3 regions of the Amycolatopsis sp. NPDC048633 genome follow, and region 1 is predicted to be linked to each of the others. Evidence: riboswitches for the same ligand, from Rfam matches in the RefSeq annotation. Region 1 holds a riboswitch; each other region holds the start of a gene.
What was found. Region 1 has a riboswitch for thiamine pyrophosphate ahead of AB0C38_RS25625 (thiamine ABC transporter substrate-binding protein). Riboswitches for the same ligand answer to the same signal wherever they lie in the genome.

Region 1 (7,685 bases):
GCGGCGGCCTCGGCATCGACGTCCTGGACGACTACTCGGGCACCATCCGCCCGGCGAAGACCCTGTCCGGGGGCGAGTCGTTCCTCGCGTCGCTGGCTCTCGCGCTGGGGCTGGCCGACGTCGTCGCCGGGGAGACCGGCGGCGCGCTGCTGGACACGCTGTTCGTCGACGAGGGGTTCGGCACCCTGGACGCCGAAACCCTCGACGTCGTGATGAACATCCTCGACGAGCTGCGCGCGGGCGGGCGGGTGGTCGGCCTGGTGTCCCACGTCGAGGAGCTGCGGCAGCGCATCCCCACGCGGCTGCGGGTCCGGAAGTCCCGCACGGGCTCCACAGTGGAGGTGCGCGCCGGTTGAGGTTTCGGACAAGATGAAGTCATGACCGACCAGCCGCCGAACGGCCTGCCCCGCTACCGCATCCTCACCGGCCCGGACGACGCGAAGTTCTGCCACCGGATCAGCGAGGCGCTCGACCTCGGCTACCAACTGCACGGCTCGCCGGCCGCGACGTTCGACGGTGCCCAGGTGATCGTCGCGCAGGCGCTGCTGTGGCACGGCGAGCAGGGCTGACGCGGCGTCAGCCGGCCCGCCGCAGGTACATCCCGGCGTAGGAGCACCACGGAGTCCACGCCCGCGCCAGCTTCGGCAGCGACTCCGGGGTGATGCCCAGCGCCGCGGCGCCCTGGCGGACCGCCGTCTCGTCGGTCAGCAGGACGTCCGGGGCGCCGAGGACGCGCATCAGGACGTAGTCCGCGGTGGCGGCGTCGATTCCGGGCCATGCCAGCAGCTCGGCGCGCAGCTCGGCGGCGTCGCGGCCGACGTGCACGTCCAGCCGCCCTTCGGCCAGGGCGGCCGCGACGCCGGTGACGTGTTCGGGGACCTGCGCGGTCGCGATCCGAGCGGCGGACGGGAACAGCCTGGTCACGCCCCAGTCGCCCGGGATCTCCTCGCCGAGTGGTGCGACGTCCGCGGCGCGGTCGCCGAGCAGGGCCCGGAGTAGCAGCTCGGCACCGTCGACGGTGCCCGGGACCCGGATCCCCGGCACGGCCGCCACGACCGGCGCCAGCGCCGGGTCGGCGCCGAGGACCCGGGTGACCGCCGCCGGGTCGGCGTCGAGGTCGAGCAGCCGGCGCACCCGGCTGACGGCGCTGCCGAGGTCGCGCAGGTCGGCGAGCAGCAGCTCGCAGCGCACGTGGTCCGGTTGCGGCGTCAGCCGGACGACGCCGGTGCCGTGCGCGAGCCGCAATGTCCGCGCGTAGGAGGCAGTAGTCACCTCCTCGACGCCCGGGACAGCGTGAGCGGCGAAGAAGCGAAGCAACCCGACAGCGTCGAAAGGCGGCCTGAACGGCAACCGCAGGCTGAGGCGCGTTCCCCCGACGTCGCCCTGACGTCCACGTCGCGAAGCGGCGAAGGCGCGAAGCTGCGACGGCGTCGTCGCGAACACCTCGCGGATCGTCTCGTTGAACTGCCGGACGCTGGAGAAGCCCGCCGCGAACGCGACGTCCGTGAGCGGCAGTCCCGACATCTCGATGAGCAGCCGGGCCGAGTGCGCGCGGTGCGCCCGGGCCAGCGCGAGCGGGCCAGCGCCCAGCTCGGCGGTCAGCACGCGGCCGAGCTGGCGTTCCGAGTAGCCGAGCCGGCGCGCGAGGCCGGGGACGCCTTCGCGCTCCACGGTCCCGTCGGAGATCAGGCGCATCGCCCGTGCGGCGAGGTCGGCGCGCAGGTTCCAGTCCGGCGAACCCGGCACGGCGTCGGGCAGGCAGCGGCGGCAGGCGCGGAAGCCGTTGGCCTGCGCGGCCGCCGACGTCGGGAAGAAGCGGACGTTCTTCACCTTCGGTGTCGACGCCGGGCAGGACGGCCGGCAGTAGATGCCGGTGGTGCGCACCGCCATGATGAACTGGCCGTCGAAGCGCGGGTCGCGGGCGGTGACCACGCGGTAGCAGCGCTCGGCGTCCCGCCAGAGTGCGAGCGTTTCGGTGACCATGGATCCGAGCATGCCAGCAGGTCAGCGCCGCCGCTGGCGGAAATCCGACGCTGCGTTGGGGGTGTGGGCCGCGGTCGGGCGAGCCACGTAGACTGCGGGGTCGTGAGCCTCACCCTCGGTATCGTCGGCCTGCCCAACGTCGGCAAGTCCACCCTGTTCAACGCGCTGACCCGCAACGACGTGCTCGCCGCGAACTACCCGTTCGCGACGATCGAGCCGAACGTCGGCGTGGTGCCGCTGCCGGACCCGCGGCTGGACAAGCTGGCCGAGCTGCACAAGTCGGAGAAGATCGTCCCGGCGGTGGTGTCCTTCGTGGACATCGCGGGCATCGTGAAGGGCGCCTCCGAGGGTGCCGGGCTGGGTAACAAGTTCCTCGCGAACATCCGTGAGGCCAACGCGATCTGCCAGGTCATCCGCGTGTTCGACGACCCGGACGTGATCCACGTCGACGGCAAGATCGACCCGCTGAGCGACATCGAGACGATCAACACCGAGCTGATCCTGGCGGACCTGCAGACCCTCGAGAAGGCCGTCTGGCGCCTGGAGAAGGAAGCGCGGACCAAGAAGGAAGCGAAGCCTGCGCTCGAGGCCGCGCAGAAGGCGAAGGAGATCCTCGACAGCGGCCGCACGCTCTTCTCCGCGCAGAAGGACGTCGACCTCGAACTGCTTCGCGAGCACAGCCTCCTGACGTCGAAGCCGTTCCTCTACGTCTTCAACGCCGACGAAGGCGTCCTCACCGACGAAGCCCGCCGCGAGGAGCTGACCAAGCTGGTCGCCCCCGCGGACGCGGTGTTCCTCGACGCGAAGGTCGAGCAGGAGCTGCTGGAACTGGACGACGAGGAGTCGGTGCGCGAGCTGCTCGAGTCGGTCGGCCAGCCGGAGCCGGGCCTGTACTCCCTGGCCCGCGCGGGTTTCCACACGCTCGGCCTGCAGACGTACCTGACGGCGGGCCCGAAGGAGTCCCGCGCCTGGACGATCCCCCAGGGCGCGACGGCCCCCCAGGCGGCGGGCGTGATCCACACGGACTTCGAGCGCGGCTTCATCAAGGCGGAGATCGTCTCGTACGACGACCTGATGACGGCAGGCTCGATGGCGGCGGCCCGCGCGGCGGGCAAGGTCCGCATGGAAGGCAAGGACTACACCATGGCCGACGGCGACGTGGTGGAGTTCCGCTTCAACGTCTGAGCCGGGTAGCAGCGGCACCACGCTCGGCGCGAGTGGCTCTGCCACGCTCGGAACCATGAGTGCCTACGTCATTTCCGAGGTCGAGATCCTCGACGAAACCCAAGCCCAGCGCTACCGCGAACTCGCCCAGGCCTCGATCGAAGCCTACCGAGGCCGCTACCTCGCGAGAGGCGCGACGCCTATCGCGCTCGAAGGGGACTCCGATCGGAAAGTGATCATCGTCGAGTTCCCGGACCGGACGACCGCCGAACGCTGGTACGCCTCCGATGAGTACGCCGCCGCACTGGAGATCAGGGCGACGGCGCTCGATCGGCGGCTGGTGCTCGTCGAGGGGGGCGGCTCAGCCGAGGAGGCCCATCAACGCGATGGCGATCAGCACCACGGCGGGGGCGAGGGTGTTGATCCAGGCACGCTGGGCGGGGGTGAGGGCGGTGGCGGTGGAGGTGCTGTTCATGGCATTTCCTAGGGCCGAAATCCGATGCTTCCGCCCTGCTCAGCGCGCTGATCATGGTCTTCGTTAGCGGCTGTGACCGAACTCACCGCCAGCGCTCAGCCGTCCGAGTGACGGCGGGAGCGGACCGTGAACCAGAGCACACCTCCGGCCGCTGCCACCATCGATGCGAATGCTGCCGTGCCGACCACGATCGCCTGCGTCATAACCGTCTCTCCTAGCAATGTCGTTTACCGAGAGACGTCGAACCGGCCGGAAAGTGCACTCAGCGTAACCAGAGTCACAAAGAAGAAAGCACCGCGTCGATCTCGGCCGCCAGGGAGAAGTCCTTGGCCGTCAAGCCGCCCGCCGAATGCGTCGAGAGCCGGAACGTCAGCGTGCGCCAGCGGATGTCGATGTCCGGGTGGTGATCGGCCGCCTCGGCGAGCACCGCCACCCGGTCGACCACCTCGATCGCCTGGGGGAAGCTCGCCAGCTCCACCTCGCGGGAGATCACCGCGCCGGACCGGGTCCAGCCGGTTCCCAGTCGTCCGTCAGCCTCGGAGTCGCTCAAGATTTCCGTCATGGCTCCATCGTCCTGCGTCCTGGACTACGCTGCACGGTTGCCACGGGAGTCCGGTTCGGCCGGGCTGAGAGGCGGGGTCACCCGCGACCGTTCGCACCTGACCGGATCATGCCGGCGAAGGGAGGGCTTTCCCTCCTCGTCCGGTGAAGTGCAGGAGGGGTAGATGAAACGCAGGGCTGTGCGCGCCGCGACGGCCATCGCCGTCGTCAGCGCCGTCGCCGCGGGGTGCTCGCTGTCGGACGGTGACGGTGGCCCGCAGCAGACGCCCACCGTCACCCTCGTGACGCACGACTCCTTCCTGGCGCCGCAGGAGGTGCTCGACGCCTTCCAGAAGCAGTCGGGCATCAAGGTCTCCGTGCTCAAGCAGGGCGACGCCGGTTCGCTGACCAACAAGCTCGTGCTGACGAAGGCCAACCCGATCGGCGACGTCGCGTACGGCGTCGACTCGACCTTCGCGTCGCGCGCGCTCAAGGAAGGCGTCTTCGAGCCCTACACCAGCCCGGAGGCCGACCGCGGGCCGCAGCGCTACGCCGTCGACCCCGAGCACCGGCTCTCCGCGGTCGACGTCGGTGATGTCTGCGTCAACGTCGACACGAACTACTTCACGGCGAAGGGCATCCCGGCACCGGCGTCGTACGAAGACCTCGCCGACCCGAAGTACAAGGACCTGCTGGTCGCCGAGGACCCGGCGACGGCGTCGCCCGGGCTGGCGTTCCTCCTCGGCACCGTCGCGAAGTACGGCGAGGCCGGCTGGAAGGACTACTGGACGAAGCTGAAGGCCAACGGGCTCAAGGTGGTCAGCGGCTGGGAAGAGGCCTACACCAAGGACTTCTCCGGTTCCTCCGGCAAGGGGCCGCGGCCGATCGTCGTCTCGTACGCCTCTTCGCCGGCCGCGGAGGTCGGTGACGACGGCAAGCCGCGGACCAAGGCGCTGCTCGACACCTGCTACCGGCAGGTCGAGTACGCCGGCGTGCTGGCGAACGGCAAGCAGGCCGAGAACGCGCGCAAGGTCGTCGACTTCCTGCTCTCGCAGCAGTTCCAGGCGACGGTGGCGGCCAACATGTACGTCTACCCGGCGCGCCAGGGCGTCGACCTGCCGACGGGCTGGGCGCAGGTCGCGCCGCTGCCGCAGAAGCCGCAGGCGCTGACGGCGGACCAGGTCCAGGCCGGACGCGAGAAGTGGATCGGCGAATGGCGCACGCTCGTGCAGTCGTAGCCCCACCGCGGACCGCCCGCGGACTCGGCCTGGCGCTGCTCGGGCTGGCCCCGATCGGGTTCCTGGTGGTGTTCTTCGCCTGGCCGGTGCTGGCGATCATCGGCCGCGGGTTCGCCGCGGGCGGGCTCGACACCGTCCTCGGCGACGCGCGGACCTGGCAGCTGGCCGGGTTCACCGTGGCGAGCGCGGCCGCGTCGACGCTGGTCGCGGTGCTGGCCGGGCTGCCGGTGGCGTTCCTGCTGTCCCGGGTGAAGCTGCCCGGGGTCGGCCTCGCGCGGACCCTGGTGCTCGTGCCGTTCGTGCTGCCGACCGTCGTCGTCGGCCTGGCTTTCCGCGCCCTCTGGCCGGACGGCGGCGTGCTGCCGATCGTGCTGGCCAACGCGTTCTTCAACGTCGCCGTCGTCGCGCGGACCGTCGCCGGGCTGTGGGCGCGGCTCGATTCGCGGACGACCGACGCCGCCCGCGCGCTGGGCGCGTCGCCGTGGCGGGCGTTCCGCTCGGTGACGCTGCCGGCGCTGGCGCCCGCGATCGCGTCCGCCGCGGCCGTCGTGTTCCTGTTCTGCGCCACCAGCTTCGGCGTCGTGCTGATCCTCGGCGGCGCGAAGTACCGGACGCTGGAGACCGAGATCTACCTGCGGACCGTCGACCTCCTCGATCTCTCGGGCGCGGCGGCACTTTCGCTGATCCAGTTCGCGGCCGTGGTCGCCGCGCTCGTCCTCGGCGGGCTGGCGCGGCGGCGCAAGGACGGCGCCCGGATCGGTGCCGCGAATCCCCGGCGTCCCCGCGGCGGCGAGTGGTCCGTGGTCGGCGCCGCGGGCGTCGTGCTGGCGCTTCTGCTGACGCCGATCGTCGCGCTGCTCGTCGAATCGGTGTCCACTTCGGGCGGCTGGAGTTTCGCCGGTTATCGAGCGTTAACCAGTACCGGTGAGAAAGGTGCGCTGCAGGTGTCCGGCTGGGACGCCGCGCTCAACTCGCTGAAGGTCGCCGTCGACGCGACGCTGCTCGCGATGGTCGTCGGCGTGCTCGCGTCCGTCGTGCTCGTGGCGTTGCGTCGGTCGCCTGCGAAAGCCGCGCGTGGGCTCGGCGAGACCATGGACGCCGTGCTGATGCTGCCGCTCGGGGTGTCCGCAGTGACCGTCGGGTTCGGCTACCTGGTGACGCTCGACGCGCTGCCCGGCGACCTCCGGACGTCGCCCTACCTGGTGCCGCTGGCCCAGGCGCTGGTGATCATCCCGCTGATCGTGCGGATGGTGCTGCCGGTGCTGCGCTCGGTCGACGTCCGGCTGCGGCAAGCCGCGTCGACGCTTGGGGCGAGCCCGCTGCGGGTGTGGCGGGAGATCGACCTGCCGCTGACGCTGCGCCCGCTGGTCGCGGCCGCCGGGTTCGGGTTCGTCGTGGCGCTCGGCGAGTTCGGCGCGACGAGCTTCCTGGCGCGGCCGACGTCGCCGACGCTGCCGGTCGCGATCGCGTCGCTGATGGGACGTCCGGGGGAGCTGAACAACCAGATGGCGTACGCCGCGTGCGCGCTGCTGATGCTCGTGACGGTGCTGGCGGTCGCGCTGATCGACCGGCTCGGGGCCGCGCGCGGCCGGGTGGGAGAGTTCTGATGGCGCTGTCGGTGCGGGACCTGACCGTCCACTACGGATCGTTCGCGGCGGTGCGCGACGCGCGGCTCGACATCGCCGACGGCGAGGTGCTGGCGTTGCTCGGCCCGTCGGGGTCGGGGAAGTCGACGCTGCTGCGCGCGATCACCGGCCTCGAGCCGTCGGCGCGCGGCGCGGTGAGCTGGGACGGCGACGACCTCGGCGCGGTGCCGGTGCACCGGCGCGGCTTCGGGCTGGTGTTCCAGGACGGCCAGCTGTTCGGCCACCGCGACGTCGCCGCGAACATCGCGTTCGGCCTGCGGATGCACGGCGTACCCCGTGAGCAGTGGGCCCCGCGCGTCGCCGAGCTGCTGGAGCTGGTGGGCCTCGCCGGCTTCGAACGACGGCGCGTGACCGAGCTGTCCGGTGGGCAGGCCCAGCGGGTGGCGCTGGCCCGGGCGCTCGCGCCGAAGCCGCGGCTGCTGCTGCTCGACGAGCCACTGTCCGGCCTGGACGCCGGGTTGCGCGAGCAGCTGGCCATCGACCTGGCGGACCTGTTGCGGCGCAGCAAGATCACGGCGTTGCTGGTGACGCACGACCAGGAGGAGGCGTTCACCCTGGCCGACCGGGTCGCGGTGCTCGACGCCGGTGAGGTCCGCCAAGAGGGGGCGGTCCGGCGCGTGTGGCGCAACCCGGCGGACG
Region 2 (7,685 bases), on a different contig from region 1:
TCGTCGGCTGCACGCAGGAACCGGCGTCGACGGGCCGCGTCTCGGCCGCCGCGATCATCAGCACCGTCGAGGGCTTCGCCGGCAAGGATGCCGCCGTTTCCCACATCAACGTGCTGAGGAAGGAGGCGAAGAACGGCGAGGTCAGCTTCGTCGACCTGGCCATCGCCTGCAAACCCGGAACGCGCGACTGCCTGCTGGTGGCACCCGACGGCGCCGGATACCCGAACTTGGCGGACTTCGTCGACGACACGAAGCTCCTCGAACCAGGCGACACGATTTCCGGCGCGGGCGGAATTCCCACCCACCCGGACACTGCACAGAGCGAGACCATCACCAAGAACGACCCGGCCGACGCGGCGTGGACCGTCGTGGGCCTGTCCGCCGCCGGTCTGGTGGTGGCGGCGCTCGTCGTCTTCGTCGCGTTGTGGCTGGTCAGGCGGGCCCGCGGACGCCGTGACGCCGATCGCCTGCTGACCGAATGGGACTTGCCGCCCGAGGACTAACCCTCGTCCGCGATCAGCGCCTCCATGGCCGGGAGCGCCGCCGTCAGGGCTTCGCGGTGCTCGGGCGACAGGCGGTCGAGACGCCGGTTCAGCTCCTGCACCCGCGTCGACCGGACGCCGGACACCAGCCGCTCGCCCTCTTCGGTCGCCTTCGCCAGCCAGGCCCGGCGGTCGACCGGGTCGGACTCGCGGCTGACGTACCCCGCCTCGACCAGGGACGCGATGATCCGCGACATGGTCGCCGCGGCGACGCCCTCCTTCGCGGCGAGATCGCCGAGGCGCAGCTGGCCGGAGATCACCAGCGTCGCGAGGGCCGAGATGGCGCCGTGGCCAGGGCCCGGTACGCCGGCCTGCCGCAGTGACCGGGACAGCCTGCCGACGGCGAGGTACAACCTGCCCGAGACGTCCTGGACCGATGTGCTCGTCACGGCTGGCTCCTTCTGCCTCACGCGTGCGCGGGTGCGCCGGAAAGTGCCGTCAACCTTACGGGTTCGCCGTGCACGTTCGGCGTTAAGCCACCCCGGTTCACCGGGGTGGACTCGACGCCTGGGCCCAGAACCGCTGCGGCACGCGCCCCGCGCTGCGGGCCAGGTGGCCGGCGACGACGGCCGAACGCATCGCCGCGGCCATCCGCTCGGGGTCCGTCGCCCGGGTGACGGCGGTGGACAGCAGGACGGCGTCGCAGCCGAGCTCCATCGCCAGCGTCGCGTCCGACGCGGTACCGATTCCGGCGTCCAGGATCACCGGGACGCCCGCCCGCGAGACGATCAGCTCGATGTTGTGCGGATTCCGGATACCGAGGCCGGTGCCGATCGGCGCGCCCAGCGGCATCACGGCGGCGCAGCCGGCCTCCTCCAGGCGCAGCGCGAGCACCGGGTCGTCGTTCGTGTAGGCGAACACGGTGAACCCGTCGGCGGCCAGCCGCTCGGCCGCGTCGAGGGTTTCGAAGGGGTCCGGGAGCAGTGTCCGGTCGTCGGCGTGCACCTCGAGCTTGACCAGATCGGTACCGAGCGCCTCGCGCGCCAGCTGCGCGGTGAGCACGGCTTCGGCGGCCGTGCGGCAGCCCGCGGTGTTCGGCAGCAGCTCGATGCCGAGCCTTTTCAGGAGCTCGAGGACACCGGAGCCGCCTTCGGCGTCGGCGCGGCGCATGGCGACGGTCGTCAGCTCGGTGCCGGACGCGACCAGCGCACGTTCGAGCACGGCCAGGTTCGCCGCGCCGCCGGTGCCGATGATCAGCCGTGACGTCAGCTTGGAGGTGCCGATGACCAGCGGTTCTTCGTCCATTTCAGCCTCCCTGGACCGCGGTGAGCACGTCGACGCCCGCGCCCTTGGGCACGGCGGTGGCCGTCCAGTCGCTCCGGCGGACGACGACGCCGTCGACCGCGACGGCGATGCCGGGCCGCGGCCCGCCGGACGCCTCGAGGACGTCGGCGACGGTCGCGCCGTCCGGGAACTCCGTCCACTTCCCGTTGAGCTTGATCTCCATCACACGTGCTCCTTCTGGTGCAGGCGGGCGGGCGAAGCCGCTTCGACGCCTTCGGGCGGCTTCTCCCCCTCGAGCCAGGCGACCACGGCGTCCGCGGTCACGGGGGCCATCAGCAGGCCGTTGCGGTGGTGCCCGGTGGCGGCGAAGACGCCGTCGTCCAGGACGCCGATGTAGGGCAGCACGTCCCGGCTGCCGGCCCGCAGGCCCGCGGCGGTCTCGACGAGCTCGTACTCGGTGATCGCGGGGAAGACGCGTTCGGCGCCCTCGATCAGCTCGCGGACGCCGCGCGCGGTGACGGCCCGGTCGAAACCTGCTTCGTACTGCGTCGCGCCGAGCACGAGCTCCTGGTCGCCGCGGGGGACGAGGTAGATCGGGCGGCCCTCGACGACGGCCCGGACGGTGCGCGTCGGTGGCGGCAGGCAGCCGCGGCGGGGCTTGAGGCGGAGGATTTCGCCTTTGAGCGGGCGGACGGCGTCGGCGAGCTGCGGGTGCAGCCGCCCGGTCCAGGCGCCCGCGGCGAGCACGACGGCGTCGGCGTCCGGGATGCGTTCGACGCGCTCGCGGACGAACCGGACGTCTCGTTCCTGACAGGCCGCGTACAGCGCGTTGAGCAGTTTCCGGTTGTCCACGGCCAGGTCGCCAGGCACGTGGAGTCCACTTCGGACGGACCCGGTGCCGGGTTCGAGCCGCTTGACCTCGCGGCCGGTGAGCCGTTCGGCCGCGCGGCCGATCGAGTGCAGGTGACCGGCGAGGATGTCGAGGTGGCCGGCGTCGGCGCTGTCGAACGCGACGACGAGGGTCCCGTGTTCCGCCAGGCCCGGGTCGACGCCTTCCTGGGCGAGGTCGCTCGCGAAGCCGGGCCAGCGGCGTAAGGACTCTTCGCCGAGGCTGAGGACGTCCTCCTCGCCCGGCCAGGCTTCGGTGACCGGGGCGAGCATGCCGCCGGCCAGCCAGGACGCGCCGCCGCGGACGGGTTCGGGGTCGTAGAGGGTGACGTCCCGGCCGGTTCGCGCGGCGCGCCACGCCGCGGACAGGCCGATCACGCCGCCGCCGACGACGGCCAAGGTGTTCGTCATGGGAATCACGCTCCCTGCGCCGGCATGACCCGGATCAGGTTCCACGGTCGGAGCGGCAGCTCCCTCTCAGCCCGTGCCTCGGGCTCCCGTGCGGACAAGTCCACCCTACTGTGCCGTTCGTTGATAATCCAACCGCAGTCACGGCCGGATGGCTTTCGCGACAACGGCATGTACCGCTCGACGGCCGGCCTGCTTTGGTCGGATTGTCAACTTGCCAGGTACGGTCGCCGCTATGCTCGCCCTCTCCGGTGACAAGATCCGCGCCCGCCTCGACAGCGCGCGCCTGTACCTGTGCACGGACGCCCGCACGGCCCGCGGCGACCTGGCTTCGTTCGCCGACGCGGCGCTGGCCGGCGGCGTCGACATCATCCAGCTGCGCGACAAGACCGGCGCCTTGGAAGCCGCGGGAGAGATCGCGGCGCTGGAGGTGCTGGCCGAGGCGTGCGCCCGGCACGGGGCGCTGCTGTCGGTGAACGACCGGGCGGACGTGGCACTGGCGGTCGGCGCGGACGTGCTCCACCTGGGCCAGGACGACATCCCGGTACCGCTGGCCCGCCGAATCCTGGGTGACGACGTGGTGATCGGCCGCTCGACACACTCCCTTGACCAGGCCCTCGCGGCTTCGTCAGAGCCAGGAGTGGACTACTTCTGCACGGGCCCCTGCTGGCCGACGCCGACGAAGCCCGGGCGCTCGGCACCTGGTTTGGACCTGGTGCGTTCGACGGCTTCGGCCGCACCGGAGCGGCCGTGGTTCGCGATCGGCGGCATCGACGGCGACCGGCTCCCGGAGGTCCTGACGGCGGGAGCGTCGCGGATCGTGGTGGTCCGGGCGATCACCGAGGCCGAGGACCCCGAGTCCGCGGCCCGCGAACTGCGCGCCCGCCTGGCCTGACAGCCCCCGCCCTCCCTGGGGGGCGTCCCCTGTCCAGTCTATCGGTCCCTGGCCTGCAAAAACGGCTCCGCGCAAAGTTGTGGACAACTTCGCGCGGAGCCGTTCGCCTGTGGACAAGTGGCTGCTAGGGCGTGGGAGTCGAAGCCGCGCCCTGGCTGGTGGGCGGGGCCGCCGAGGTCGACGGCGGCTGGGCCGTCGTGCTCGGTGTGGTCGGGGTCGTGGTCGGCGAGTCCGCCGAGGTCGTCGGCGGGGTTGTGGTCTCGGTCGTCGACGGGGTCGGCGTCGGCGAGTCCTGGGTGTCGTTCGTGCTGGTGGACGGTGTCGTCGAGGGCGTCGTGTCGGGGTGACCGCCGCCGCCGAAGATCTTGCCGATGCCCGAACCCGTGCCGCCGCCGATCTGGGTGCCCGTCGCCGACTCGAAGCCCACTATCGCCAGGATCGCCACCGCGAACGCCGCCACGCTCGTGCCGATGATCAACGGCCAGCGCAACTTCCGCAGCCGCGACGGTTCCTCCTCGGGCGGGCCGTCCTCGGGCCGGGGCAGCTGGACCGTCGGCTGCTCGGCCAGCGCCACCTCCGCGCCGACGCCGGGGCCGCCACGCCGGCGGATGCCGGACGTCGCCAGCTGCCGCGCCTTCGCCGCCGCCGCGCGCGTGCGCTGCAGCGAGCGCAGGTAGAGCTCGCCGCCGACCGTCGTGATCACGCTCGCCACGCCCGCGCCGACCACGGTGCCGGCTACGCCGAGCGTCGACCCCAGCAGCGCCGCCGTCACCGCCGCGAGCGCCGCCGCCATCACCTGCGCGATGCGCAGACCTGACTTTTCTTCCTTCGCTTCGGAAGCCGCTGCGTTCTCCTTGCTCATGATCCCGATCCGGTAGTAAGTCTTCTCCCCTGTCCAACGTCTAAGGCGCGCGAGGAACTCCCCCCGTTGCCCCGACGTGAGAAGGACCACTCTGACTGTCCACAATAGACAGTATCGGGCGAACATTTTCTTGACATAATCAGCACATGGAACTGGTGACGATCTCTGACATCGAGGCCGCGGCGAAGCGCGTCCGAGGTGTCGCCGTGCATACGCCCCTGCTGCTCCAGACGTGGGATCCCCGCGGAACCCTGTGGCTCAAACCCGAAAGCCTGCAACCGGTCGGCGCGTTCAAGGTGCGCGGCGCGTTCAACGCGATCGGCGCCCTCGACGAGCAGCGGCGCTCCCGCGGCGTCATCGCCTACTCGAGCGGCAACCACGCGCAGGCCGTCGCCTACGCCGCGCAGCAGTACGGCGTGCCCGCGGTGATCGTCGTGCCGGACGTCGCGCCGCGGATCAAGGTCGAGGCCACCCGCGCGTACGGCGCCGAGGTGATCGAGGTGCCGATCGGCGAACACGAGGGGAAAGCGCACGAACTGGCCGCCGAACGCGGGCTGACCCTCGTCCCGCCCTACGACGACGCGGCCATCATCGCCGGGCAGGGCACCGCGGGCCTCGAGATCGCCGAGGACCTCCCCGACGTCGAGGTCGTGCTGGTGCCGGTGAGCGGCGGCGGGCTGGCCTCCGGCGTCGGCACCGCGATCAGGGCCCGCGCGCCGCGCGCGAAGGTCATCGGCGTCGAGCCGGCGCTGGCCGGCGACACGACCGAGGGCCTGCGCCTGGGCCGCCAGGTCGACTGGCCCCAGGCCGACCGCGCCCGGACGATCGCCGACGGCCTGCGCGCGCAGCCGTCCGAGCTGACCTTCGCGCACCTGAAGGAGGTCGTCGACGCGATGGTCACGGTCACCGAGGACGAGATCCGCGAGGCCATGCGCACGCTCGCCCGGAAGGCCCGGCTGGTCGCCGAGCCCAGCGGCGCGGTGGCGACGGCGGCGTACCTGTTCCACGCGGACGAGCTCCCGGCCGGCCGCACGGTCTCGATCGTCTCGGGCGGCAACGCCGACCCGGCACTGTTCGCCGAGATCCTCGCGGGTTAGGACTCAAGCGCCCCAATGTGGCGTTGGTTGCGTCCAACGCACCGAACGCCACATTGGGGCGCTTACGAGCCGGCGACCGGGGCGCCGCCGCGGACGTGCGTCGGCGGGCCCTCGACGCCGCAGTGGTAGCACTCGCCCAGGTGCGGGGACTCGTCGGCGGCAGGGGGCGGCGGAGTCGGTGGCGCGAGGACGCCGTTGTGGATGCCCAGCGCGATCAGCCCGCCGGCGATCGCCAGCGCGGCGCAGATGATCAGCGCCGTCCGCCAGCCCGCGGTGAGCGCCACCGGGTCGGCGTACGCCTCGCCGGTCAGGCCGGCCGCCGCGGGCAGCACCGCCACCGCCAGGAGACCGCCGGACCGGGCGATCGCGTTGTTGACGCCGGACGCGACGCCGGCGTAGCGGTCCGGGGCCGCGGCGAGCACCGTCGCGGTCACCGGGGCCACGACCGTCGCCAGGCCGAGCCCGAACACGACGACCGCGGGCAGCACCGTGCCGAGGTAGGACGCGCCGGGCGCGATGCGCAGCATCAGCAGCATCCCGATGCCGACGACGATCGGGCCCACCACCAGCTGCGCACGCGGGCCGATGCGCTGGGCGAGCGCGCCGGAGCGGCCCGAAAGCAAGAGCATGATCACCGTCAGCGGCAGCCCGGCCAGCCCGGACGCCGTCGGCGAGTAGTGCAGCGACACTTGCAGCTGCATGACCAGCAGCATCATCACGCCGCCGAGCGCCGCGTACATGGCGAAGGTCAGCGCGTTGGCCAGGGTGAACGTCCGGTCGCGGAACAGCATCGGCGGTACCAGCGGCTCGCGCGAGCGGTGCTGGACGGCGACGAACGCGGCCAGTCCCGCGATCCCCAGCAGGCCCGCGACCAGCACGATCGGGTCGCCGATGCCGCGGGCCGGTGCCTCCACCAGCGCGCCGGTGACCCCGGCGAGGCCGAGCGCGCCGAGCGCGGCGGCGCCGAAGTCCGGGTGCCCGGTCGCCTCGGGGTCGCGCGACTCGGGGACGAACTTCCGGGCCATCAGCACGACCGCGACCGCGATCGGGACGTTGATGAGGAACGCGAGCCGCCACGACCAGACCTGGACGAGGAAGCCGCCGAGCAGCGGCCCGGCGGCCGCCGCGATGCCGCCGAGCCCGGACCAGGCGCCGATCGCGCGGGCGCGGGCGTCGTGCGCGAAGGACGACTGGAGGATCGCGAGCGACCCCGGCGTCAGCAGCGCGCCGCCGATGCCCTGCAGGATCCGCATCGCGACCAGCATCTCGGTGGACACGGCGGCGGCGCACAGCCCGGAGGCGATGCCGAACCAGACGACGCCGATGAGGTACATGCGGCGCCGGCCGTACCGGTCGCCGAGCGAGCCGGCGACCAGGATGAGCGCGGCGAGCGCCAGCAGGTATCCGTCGAGGATCCACTGGAGCCCGGCGACGGAGGCGTTCAGCTCGGCGCCGATGCGGGGCAGGGCGACGTTGACGATGGTGCCGTCGAGCATCGCCATGCCCGATCCGAGGATGGTGGTGGCGAGCACGCCGCGGGCGGCGTGCGTCCCCCATCGGATCCCGGTGTCTTCGGTGGCAGTCACGTGCTTACTCCACCGTCAGCGGAGATCCGCGTCAACCGGGCTACGGCAGCAGCGTCGTGACGAACTTGTACCGGTCGCCGCGGTAGACCGAGCGGGCGTACTCGACCGGCTTGCCGTCGGTGGCGAACGAGTGCCGGGTCAGCCGGAGCACCGGCATGCCGACGTCGGCGCCGAGCATCTCCG
Region 3 (7,685 bases), on a different contig from region 1:
GATCACCGAGTTCGACGAGAAGCTGCGCACGCTCACCGACGACATGTTCGAGACGATGTACGCCGCCGAGGGCGTCGGCCTCGCGGCCAACCAGATCGGCCTCGACCTGCGGGTGTTCGTGTACGACTGCCCGGACGACGAAGGCGTGCGGCACAAGGGCCTCGTCGTGAACCCGAAGCTCGAGACGTCGGAGATCCCGGAGACCATGCCGGACCCGGACGACGACTGGGAGGGCTGTCTGTCGGCGCCCGGCGAGTCGTACCCGACGGGCCGCGCGGAGTGGGCGAAGGTGACCGGCTTCGACGTCGAGGGCACCCCGATCGAGGTCGAGGGCACCGGCTACTTCGCGCGCTGCCTGCAGCACGAGACCGACCACCTCGACGGCTTCATCTACCTCGACCGCCTGGTCGGCCGGCACGCCCGCGCGGCGAAGAAGATGCTGAAGTCCAACAAATGGGGCGTGCCCGGCCTGTCGTGGCTCCCCCCGCGCACCCCGGAAGACGACGGCGCCGTCATCTGACCTTGAAAGCCGTGAAGGCCTCCTTACCGGCTCTTATGGCCGGTAAGGAGGCCTTCACGGCTTTTGGCGAGGTCTAGCAGCCGAGGTAGTGGCAGCGGACGACGCGAGGCGTTTCGAGGACCGAACCCGCCTTGACGTCCCAGGCCAAGCGCACGTACTGGGCGTGCGTCCAAGCCAGCGGCGTCGCCGACGCGTTGGGCGTGCCGACCGGGAAGCCGGTCTGCCCCGACGGCGGGTTCTCGTCCCACACCTGTTCCGGCATGGTCTCCGCCGAGCTGCTCACCCGGCCGAGGTCACGCAGCCGCCGCGCGGCCGACGACGGGTCGCCGAGCGTCAGCTCGTACTCGCCGCGCTCGCCGGCGAGCAACGGCCACAGCCGCCCGAACGTCGTGCGGCTCTCGGCCGGGAACGTGTAGTCCCACGGCGAACCATCGGCCTGCTCGCCGTAGCCGTCCTTCGTGTACCGGTGCCAGAACTGGCCGGTCGGCGTCGTGAACGCGATGTCCTTGTCGGTGACCTTCACGCTGTTCTTGATCACCGGGTCGTCGGCCCGGTAGATGCCGAGGCGCACCAGGTCGAGGAAGCCCGCGTCGGTGACCGCGCGCTGGTCCATCGTCACGCTCGAGTTGCCGAGGTTGTACGTCGTCGGAGCGTTGGCGTTCGCGTCCTTCGTGAGCCGGACGAAGTACGGGTCCTTCGACAGCGGCCCGTTCGTGGTGATCGTCTGCTTCGGCAGGTCGGCCTTGAACTTGTCGGCCGCGGCGAGGTACCGGGCCGCGTCCGCCGGGGCACCGCTGTGCGAGGCGAGGTCCGCCGCGCAGACGAGCCCGGCGATCACCGAGGCGATGGTCGACGGGGACCAGCCGTCCTGCTCCTCCCAGCGCTCCTGCTGGGTGTACGGCGACGGCTGCCCGGCCGGGCCCCGGTAGCCGATGATGAAGTCGGCGGCCTTCCGGACGCCGGGCCACAGGTCGGTCCGGCCGAGCTGCTGGGCCAGCACGATCGGGAAAGCGGTTTCGTCGAGCTGGATCGACGTCCAGTACGGCACGCCGTCGACGCGGCTGTTCTGCGGCATGTGCCCGTCGGCCTGCTGCTGGGTGCCGAACATGTAGCTCACCGAGCGGTTCGCGGCGGCTGTGTCCCCGCCGGCGGCCAGGCCGGTCGCGATCTGGTAGAGGTCACGCGGCCAGACCAGGTGGTAGGTGCCGGACGGCGACCACTCCGGGTCGTTGTTCCCGAACCGCCACGGCATGCTCGGCGACGCGATGAAGGCGCCCGGGTGGTGCTTGTCCTCGCTCGCGGCGAGCGTCAGCATCGACGCCTTGTAGAGGTCGCGCTCGGCGTCGGTCTTCAGCGACGACGGCGGTTTGCTGATCCCGCGCAGGTACTGCTCCCAGCCGCGGTCGTACGCGCGGGTGGTGTCGCGGACGCCGCGTCGCTGCGACGCCTGCGCGCTGCCGAGCGCGTCGGCGGCCTTCGCGCCCATGCCGAGGGCGAGGGTGACGTGCCGGCTGCGGACGCCGTCGGCCGCGGTCTGCCCGGTCAGCAGGACGTTGCCCTTCGCGGCGGTGTCGTAGGTGTTCAGCTTGAAGGTCTTGGTGAGCTGCGTGTTCCCGTCGGACGAGCCGGCGTAGCCGACGCTGGTCCTCGTGAAAGCCGGCTTCGCGGTCAACGCGGCGGCGTTCGTCGCGTCCTGCGCGGTGACGGCGTCGCCCTTCCGCGCGGCGGAGTCGTCGGAGCCGTCGTTGGTCAGGTCCGGGTCGGCGACCGCGTAGAGCTGGTAGGGCCGCCCGGTGAGCGACTGGAAGTCGACGTCCACCAGCACCGTCGTGGCGGCCGGGTCGGTGACGTACGTCTTGCGCAGGCGCCAGCGGTGCTGGTCGTCGGTGATGGTCTGCTCGTAGGTCAGGCTGTCGTCGTCGGTGCGCCGGACCTGCTGCGACTTCGCCGTGTAGTCGGTGTCGGCGAAGCTGCGGCCGTCCGTGACGACGAAGTTCATCGACCGGACGCTCGGCGTCGACAGGTCCGGGTAGTAGACCTCGGACATCTGGCCGCCCTGAAGGGTGAACCAGACGTTGCTCGACCGGTCGTGAGCGGTGCCGAACCCGGTCTTGTTCGCGGGTAGCCAGCTGGGATGGGCCCCGGGCGCACCGGGTGCCTCGCCGCCGCCCTGAGCCGCCGCGATCCCCGGTATCAGGCCGGTGACCAGCAGCCCGGCGAGGGCGCCGAACATGAGTTTGCGCATATCAACCCCACAGAAAAGTCGCTTCTGCACCGTTACAGAAGCGACAGGCAGTGTCTCGCCGATTCTTCACGGGCGCATGGTCCGAACCGGTGAACCACTGACCGTCACTGGTCCGGTCACGCCGCCGGTTCGCCGCCGGCGAACGGACTTCCGGCTCGACCGGGCGCACACTTGTATTACCTGCAACGGTGTAATCGAGGTGCAGTCATGGACGAGGCGATGGACGCCTACTCGCGCGCCGTCAGCACGGTCGCGAAGACCGTCACCCCGCACGTCGCCGGGGTCCAGCTCGCGCGCGGCAGCGGCTCGGCCGTCGTCTTCGCCGGCGACGGCCACCTGCTCACCAACGCGCACGTCGTCGACAGTGACCGAAAAGGCGTCGCGACCTTCGCCGACGGCAGCGAGGTGCCCTTCGACGTCGTCGGCGCCGACCCGCTGTCCGATCTCGCCGTGCTGCGGGCGCGCGGCGAGACGCCGTCGGCCGCCGTGCTCGGGGACGCCGACGACCTCGTCGTCGGGCAGCTCGTCGTCGCCATCGGGAGCCCGCTCGGCTTCTCCGGCACCGTCACCGCGGGTGTCGTCAGCGCGCTCGGCCGGGCGCTCCCGGTGCGCCACGGCCGCGCCGGGCGCGTGATCGAGGACGTCATCCAGACCGACGCCGCGCTCAACCCGGGCAACTCCGGCGGCGCGCTCGCCGACTCCGCCGGCCGCGTCGTCGGGATCAACACCGCGGTCGCCGGGTTCGGGCTCGGGCTCGCGGTGCCGATCAACGCGACGACGCGGCGGATCATCGACACGCTCGTCGTCGAGGGCCGGGTGCGGCGCGCGTACCTCGGCGTCGTCGGCGTCCCGGCGCCGCTGCCGGACGACGTCGCCGAGCGCACCGGACAGGCGGCCGGGCTGCGGGTGCACGAGGTGGTCGCGGGCGGGCCCGCCGAGCGCGCCGGGCTGCGCGCCGGCGACCTCGTGCTGACCGTCGGGCGCACCCGCGTCTCGGACGCCCAGGGCATCCAGCGGCAGCTGTTCGCGGAAGTGATCGGCACCGCACTGCCGATCACCGTGCTGCGCAACGGAGCCATGGTCGACATGTACGCCACACCGGCCGAACTGGTCGGGTGAGGTGAGCGGACTTGAGTATGTCGCCCCGGCGTGGCATGGTCGGTGGCACAACACCACAACGCGGGAGCTCGCGCCATGGCGGGCTGAGAGGGTGACTGGGGATTCTCCCAGGTGTCACCGACCGCATGAACCTGACCGGGTAATGCCGGCGTAGGGAGTGAAAGTCGTTGACCACCTTGGAAAACAAGGACGTCTCCGTCACGACCGGACCCATCACGGGCTCGCACAAGATCTACCAGCAGACCGAGTCCGGACTTCGGGTTCCGGCACGCCGGATCGACCTCTCGAACGGCGAACACTTCGACGTCTACGACACTTCGGGCCCCTACACGGATCCCGAAACCGAGATCGACGTCCACAGTGGACTCCACCGGTTGCGTGCCGGCTGGGCCGACGGCCGTGAGCACAACACCCAGCTCGGGTGGGCCAAACAGGGTGTCATCACCCGGGAAATGGAGTACATCGCGGCCCGCGAGCGCGTCGAGCCGGAGTTCGTGCGCGCCGAGGTCGCGAGCGGCCGCGCGGTGATCCCGGTCAACCGCCGCCACCCCGAAACCGAGCCGATGATCATCGGCAAGAACTTCCTGGTGAAGATCAACGCCAACATGGGCAACTCGGCCGTCTGGTCGTCGGTCGAAGAAGAGGTCGACAAGATGGTGTGGGCGACCCGCTGGGGCGCCGACACGATCATGGACCTCTCCACCGGGAAGCGGATCCACGAGACGCGCGAGTGGATCATCCGCAACTCGCCGGTCCCGGTCGGCACCGTGCCGATCTACCAGGCGCTGGAAAAGGTCGACGGGGAACCGGAAAAGCTGTCGTGGGAGGTCTACCGCGACACGATCATCGAGCAGTGCGAACAGGGTGTCGACTACGTCACCGTGCACGCGGGCGTGCTGCTGCGCTACGTCCCGCTGACCGCGCGGCGCGTCACCGGGATCGTCAGCCGCGGCGGCTCGATCATGGCCGCGTGGTGCCTCGCGCACCACCAGGAGTCGTTCCTGTACACGCATTTCGAGGAGCTCTGCGAGATCCTGCGGCAGTACGACGTCACGTTCTCCCTGGGCGACGGCCTGCGCCCCGGCTCGATCGCGGACGCCAACGACCGCGCCCAGTTCGCCGAGCTGGAAACCCTCGGCGAGCTGACGCACATCGCGCGTTCACACGACGTCCAGGTGATGATCGAAGGCCCCGGCCACGTGCCGATGCACAAGATCAAGGAGAACGTCGAGCTCGAGGAAAAGCTCTGCGGCGAGGCGCCGTTCTACACCCTCGGTCCACTCGCGACGGACATCGCGCCCGGGTACGACCACATCACGTCGGCCATCGGCGCGGCGCAGATCGGCTGGTACGGCACGGCGATGTTGTGTTACGTCACGCCGAAGGAGCACCTCGGCCTGCCGAACCGCGACGACGTCAAAACCGGCGTGATCACGTACAAGATCGCCGCGCACGCCGCCGACCTGGCCAAGGGGCACCCGTACGCGCAGGAGTGGGACGACGAGCTGTCGAAGGCGCGGTTCGAGTTCCGCTGGAACGACCAGTTCAACCTCTCGCTCGACCCGGACACCGCACGCTCGTTCCACGACGAGACACTGCCCGTCGAAGCAGCGAAGACCGCGCACTTCTGCTCGATGTGCGGGCCGAAGTTCTGCTCGATGCGGATCACGCAGGACGTCCGCAAGTACGCCGAGGAGCACGGTCTGTCCACTGTGGAGGCGATCGAAGCCGGCATGGCGGAGAAGTCGGCCGAGTTCTCGGACGCGGGCAACAAGGTCTACCTGCCCGTGGTGCAGCCGTGACTCCCCCCACCGCCCTCACCATCGCCGGGTCCGACTCCGGCGGTGGTGCGGGCGTCCAGGCGGACCTGCGCACGTTCTTCGCGCACGGTGTGCACGGGCTCGTCGCGCTGACCGCGGTCACCGTGCAGAACTCGCTGGGCGTACAGGGTTTCACGGAGATCCCGGCGGACATCGTCACCGCGCAGATCAAGGCGGTGGCGTCCGACATGGGCGTCAACGCGGCGAAGACGGGCATGCTGGCGTCCGCCGAGATCATCCGCGCGGTCGCGAAGACGCTGGACGAGGTCGAGATCGGCCCGTTCGTGGTCGACCCGGTGGCGGCGTCGATGACGGGTCACGCGCTGCTGCGGGAGGACGCCCTGGAGGCGATCTGCACGGAGCTGTTCCCGCGCGCGACACTGATCACGCCGAACCTGGACGAAGTCCGCTTGCTCACCGGCATTTCCGTGGTCGACGCGGCTTCCCAGCGCACGGCCGCGGAGGCGTTGCTGGAGTTCGGCTCGCAGTGGGTGCTCGTCAAGGGCGGCCACATGCAGGGGACGCCGGAGTGCGTGGACCTGCTCTCGGACGGCCGCGAGTTCATCTCGTTGAGCGGCCCGAGGTACGAGACGGAGAACACCCACGGCGGCGGCGACACGATGGCGTCGGCGATCACGTCGTCGTTGGCGAAGGGCGCCTCGGTGCCGGACGCGGTGGCGTCGGGGAAGAAGTTCATCGAGCGGTGCGTGGCGGAGGCTTATCCACTGGGCGCGGGTGTCGGCCCGGTATCCCCGTTCTGGGTCCTGGCCTAGCGGACCGGCTGCAGCTCCCGCGTGTCATAGGACTCGCGCGCCGAGCGGATGCGGGCGAAGTTCGCCTGCGACCACGTGCTCAGCGCGACCAGGTGCGCCCCGACCTCCGACCCCATCTCCGTCAGCGCGTACTCCACCGTCGGCGGGGTGGTCGGGTAGACCGTGCGCGTCAGGAAGCCGTCGCGCTCCAGCTGGCGGAGGTTCTGCGTCAGCATCTTCTGGCTGATGCCGTCGACCGCGCGCCGCAGCTCGCCGAAGCGGTGCGGGCCGCGGGCCAGCGCGCCCAGCACCAGCGCCGTCCACTTGTTGGCCAGCAGGTCCAGCACGTCGCGGCACGGACAGCTGCGGAGGTAGACGTCCCAGGGTCCGTCCTGGTCACAGGTGGTTTCCATCAGGTACCTACTTTACGAACAAGTGCCTTCTAGCGAAAAGTGCCTACCCGTCCGAGTATAGGAGGCGACCCCGGAAAGAAGGAGAGAGCAGATGCGCATCGTGACCCAGGAGACCCTCGGCGGGCCGGAGGTGCTCCGCGTCACCGAAGCACCGCGCCCCGAACCCGGGCCGACGGAGGTCCTGGTGCGGGTGCACGCGGCCGGGATCAACCCCGTCGACTGGAAGGTGCGGGCCGGCGGCGGGTTCCTCGGCGAACCGCCATTCACGGTCGGCTGGGACGTCGCCGGCGTCGTCGAAGAAGTCGGCTTCGGCGCCACCGGCGTCCGGCAGGGTGACGAAGTCCTCGGCATGCCGTGGTTCCCACGCCCGGGCAACGCCTACGCGGAGTACGTCACCGCGCCGTCGCGGCACTTCGTGCGCAAGCCCGCCGGCCTCTCGTTCGCCGAGGCCGCCGCACTGCCGCTGGCCGGGCTGACCGCCTGGCAGGGCCTCGTCGACGTCGCGAACGTCCACAGCGGACAGCGCGTGTTCGTCGACGCCGCCGCGGGCGGGGTCGGCCACCTCGCCGTCCAGATCGCCAAGGCGCGCGGCGCGCACGTCATCGGCACGGCCAGCGCCGGCAAGCACGACCTGCTGCGCGAACTCGGCGTCGACGAGCCGATCGACTACCACGATCCCGAAGCGGGTACGTCCGATGTGGACGTCTACTTCGGACTCGTCGGCGAAGAGAGCGACCTGCGCTGGCTCCCCGCGATCAAGGAAGGCGGCCTGCTGATCGGCGTGCCCAGCGGTGTCGCCGACCGCGTGGCCCGGAA

Region 2: another riboswitch for thiamine pyrophosphate. It lies ahead of thiO (glycine oxidase ThiO); the one in region 1 lies ahead of AB0C38_RS25625 (thiamine ABC transporter substrate-binding protein).
Region 3: another riboswitch for thiamine pyrophosphate. It lies ahead of thiC (phosphomethylpyrimidine synthase ThiC); the one in region 1 lies ahead of AB0C38_RS25625 (thiamine ABC transporter substrate-binding protein).

Annotation. Positions count from the first base shown of each region.
Region 1 is NZ_JBEZHS010000015.1:54,140-61,824, reverse strand. It holds gene AB0C38_RS25655 (SMC family ATPase) at 1-356, shown strand, start outside; gene AB0C38_RS25650 (DUF1737 domain-containing protein) at 378-569, shown strand; gene AB0C38_RS25645 (AlkA N-terminal domain-containing protein) at 577-1,983, opposite strand; gene ychF (redox-regulated ATPase YchF) at 2,086-3,168, shown strand; gene AB0C38_RS25635 (DUF1330 domain-containing protein) at 3,224-3,634, shown strand; gene AB0C38_RS25630 (4a-hydroxytetrahydrobiopterin dehydratase) at 3,900-4,184, opposite strand; TPP riboswitch at 4,217-4,324, shown strand; gene AB0C38_RS25625 (thiamine ABC transporter substrate-binding protein) at 4,348-5,400, shown strand; gene AB0C38_RS25620 (iron ABC transporter permease) at 5,445-7,007, shown strand; gene AB0C38_RS25615 (ABC transporter ATP-binding protein) at 7,007-7,685, shown strand, end outside.
Region 2 is NZ_JBEZHS010000035.1:89,134-96,818, forward strand. It holds gene AB0C38_RS40285 (hypothetical protein) at 1-503, shown strand, start outside; gene AB0C38_RS40290 (MarR family transcriptional regulator) at 500-931, opposite strand; gene AB0C38_RS40295 (thiazole synthase) at 1,029-1,787, opposite strand; gene thiS (sulfur carrier protein ThiS) at 1,789-1,989, opposite strand; gene thiO (glycine oxidase ThiO) at 1,989-3,065, opposite strand; TPP riboswitch at 3,060-3,165, opposite strand; gene thiE (thiamine phosphate synthase) at 3,298-3,957, shown strand; gene AB0C38_RS40315 (hypothetical protein) at 4,082-4,819, opposite strand; gene AB0C38_RS40320 (threonine/serine dehydratase) at 4,966-5,916, shown strand; gene AB0C38_RS40325 (MFS transporter) at 5,979-7,502, opposite strand; gene AB0C38_RS40330 (GntR family transcriptional regulator) at 7,543-7,685, opposite strand, start outside.
Region 3 is NZ_JBEZHS010000035.1:78,395-86,079, forward strand. It holds gene AB0C38_RS40235 (peptide deformylase) at 1-520, shown strand, start outside; gene AB0C38_RS40240 (glycoside hydrolase family 15 protein) at 594-2,765, opposite strand; gene AB0C38_RS40245 (trypsin-like peptidase domain-containing protein) at 2,973-3,884, shown strand; TPP riboswitch at 3,935-4,058, shown strand; gene thiC (phosphomethylpyrimidine synthase ThiC) at 4,052-5,686, shown strand; gene thiD (bifunctional hydroxymethylpyrimidine kinase/phosphomethylpyrimidine kinase) at 5,683-6,477, shown strand; gene AB0C38_RS40260 (helix-turn-helix domain-containing protein) at 6,474-6,869, opposite strand; gene AB0C38_RS40265 (NADP-dependent oxidoreductase) at 6,961-7,685, shown strand, end outside.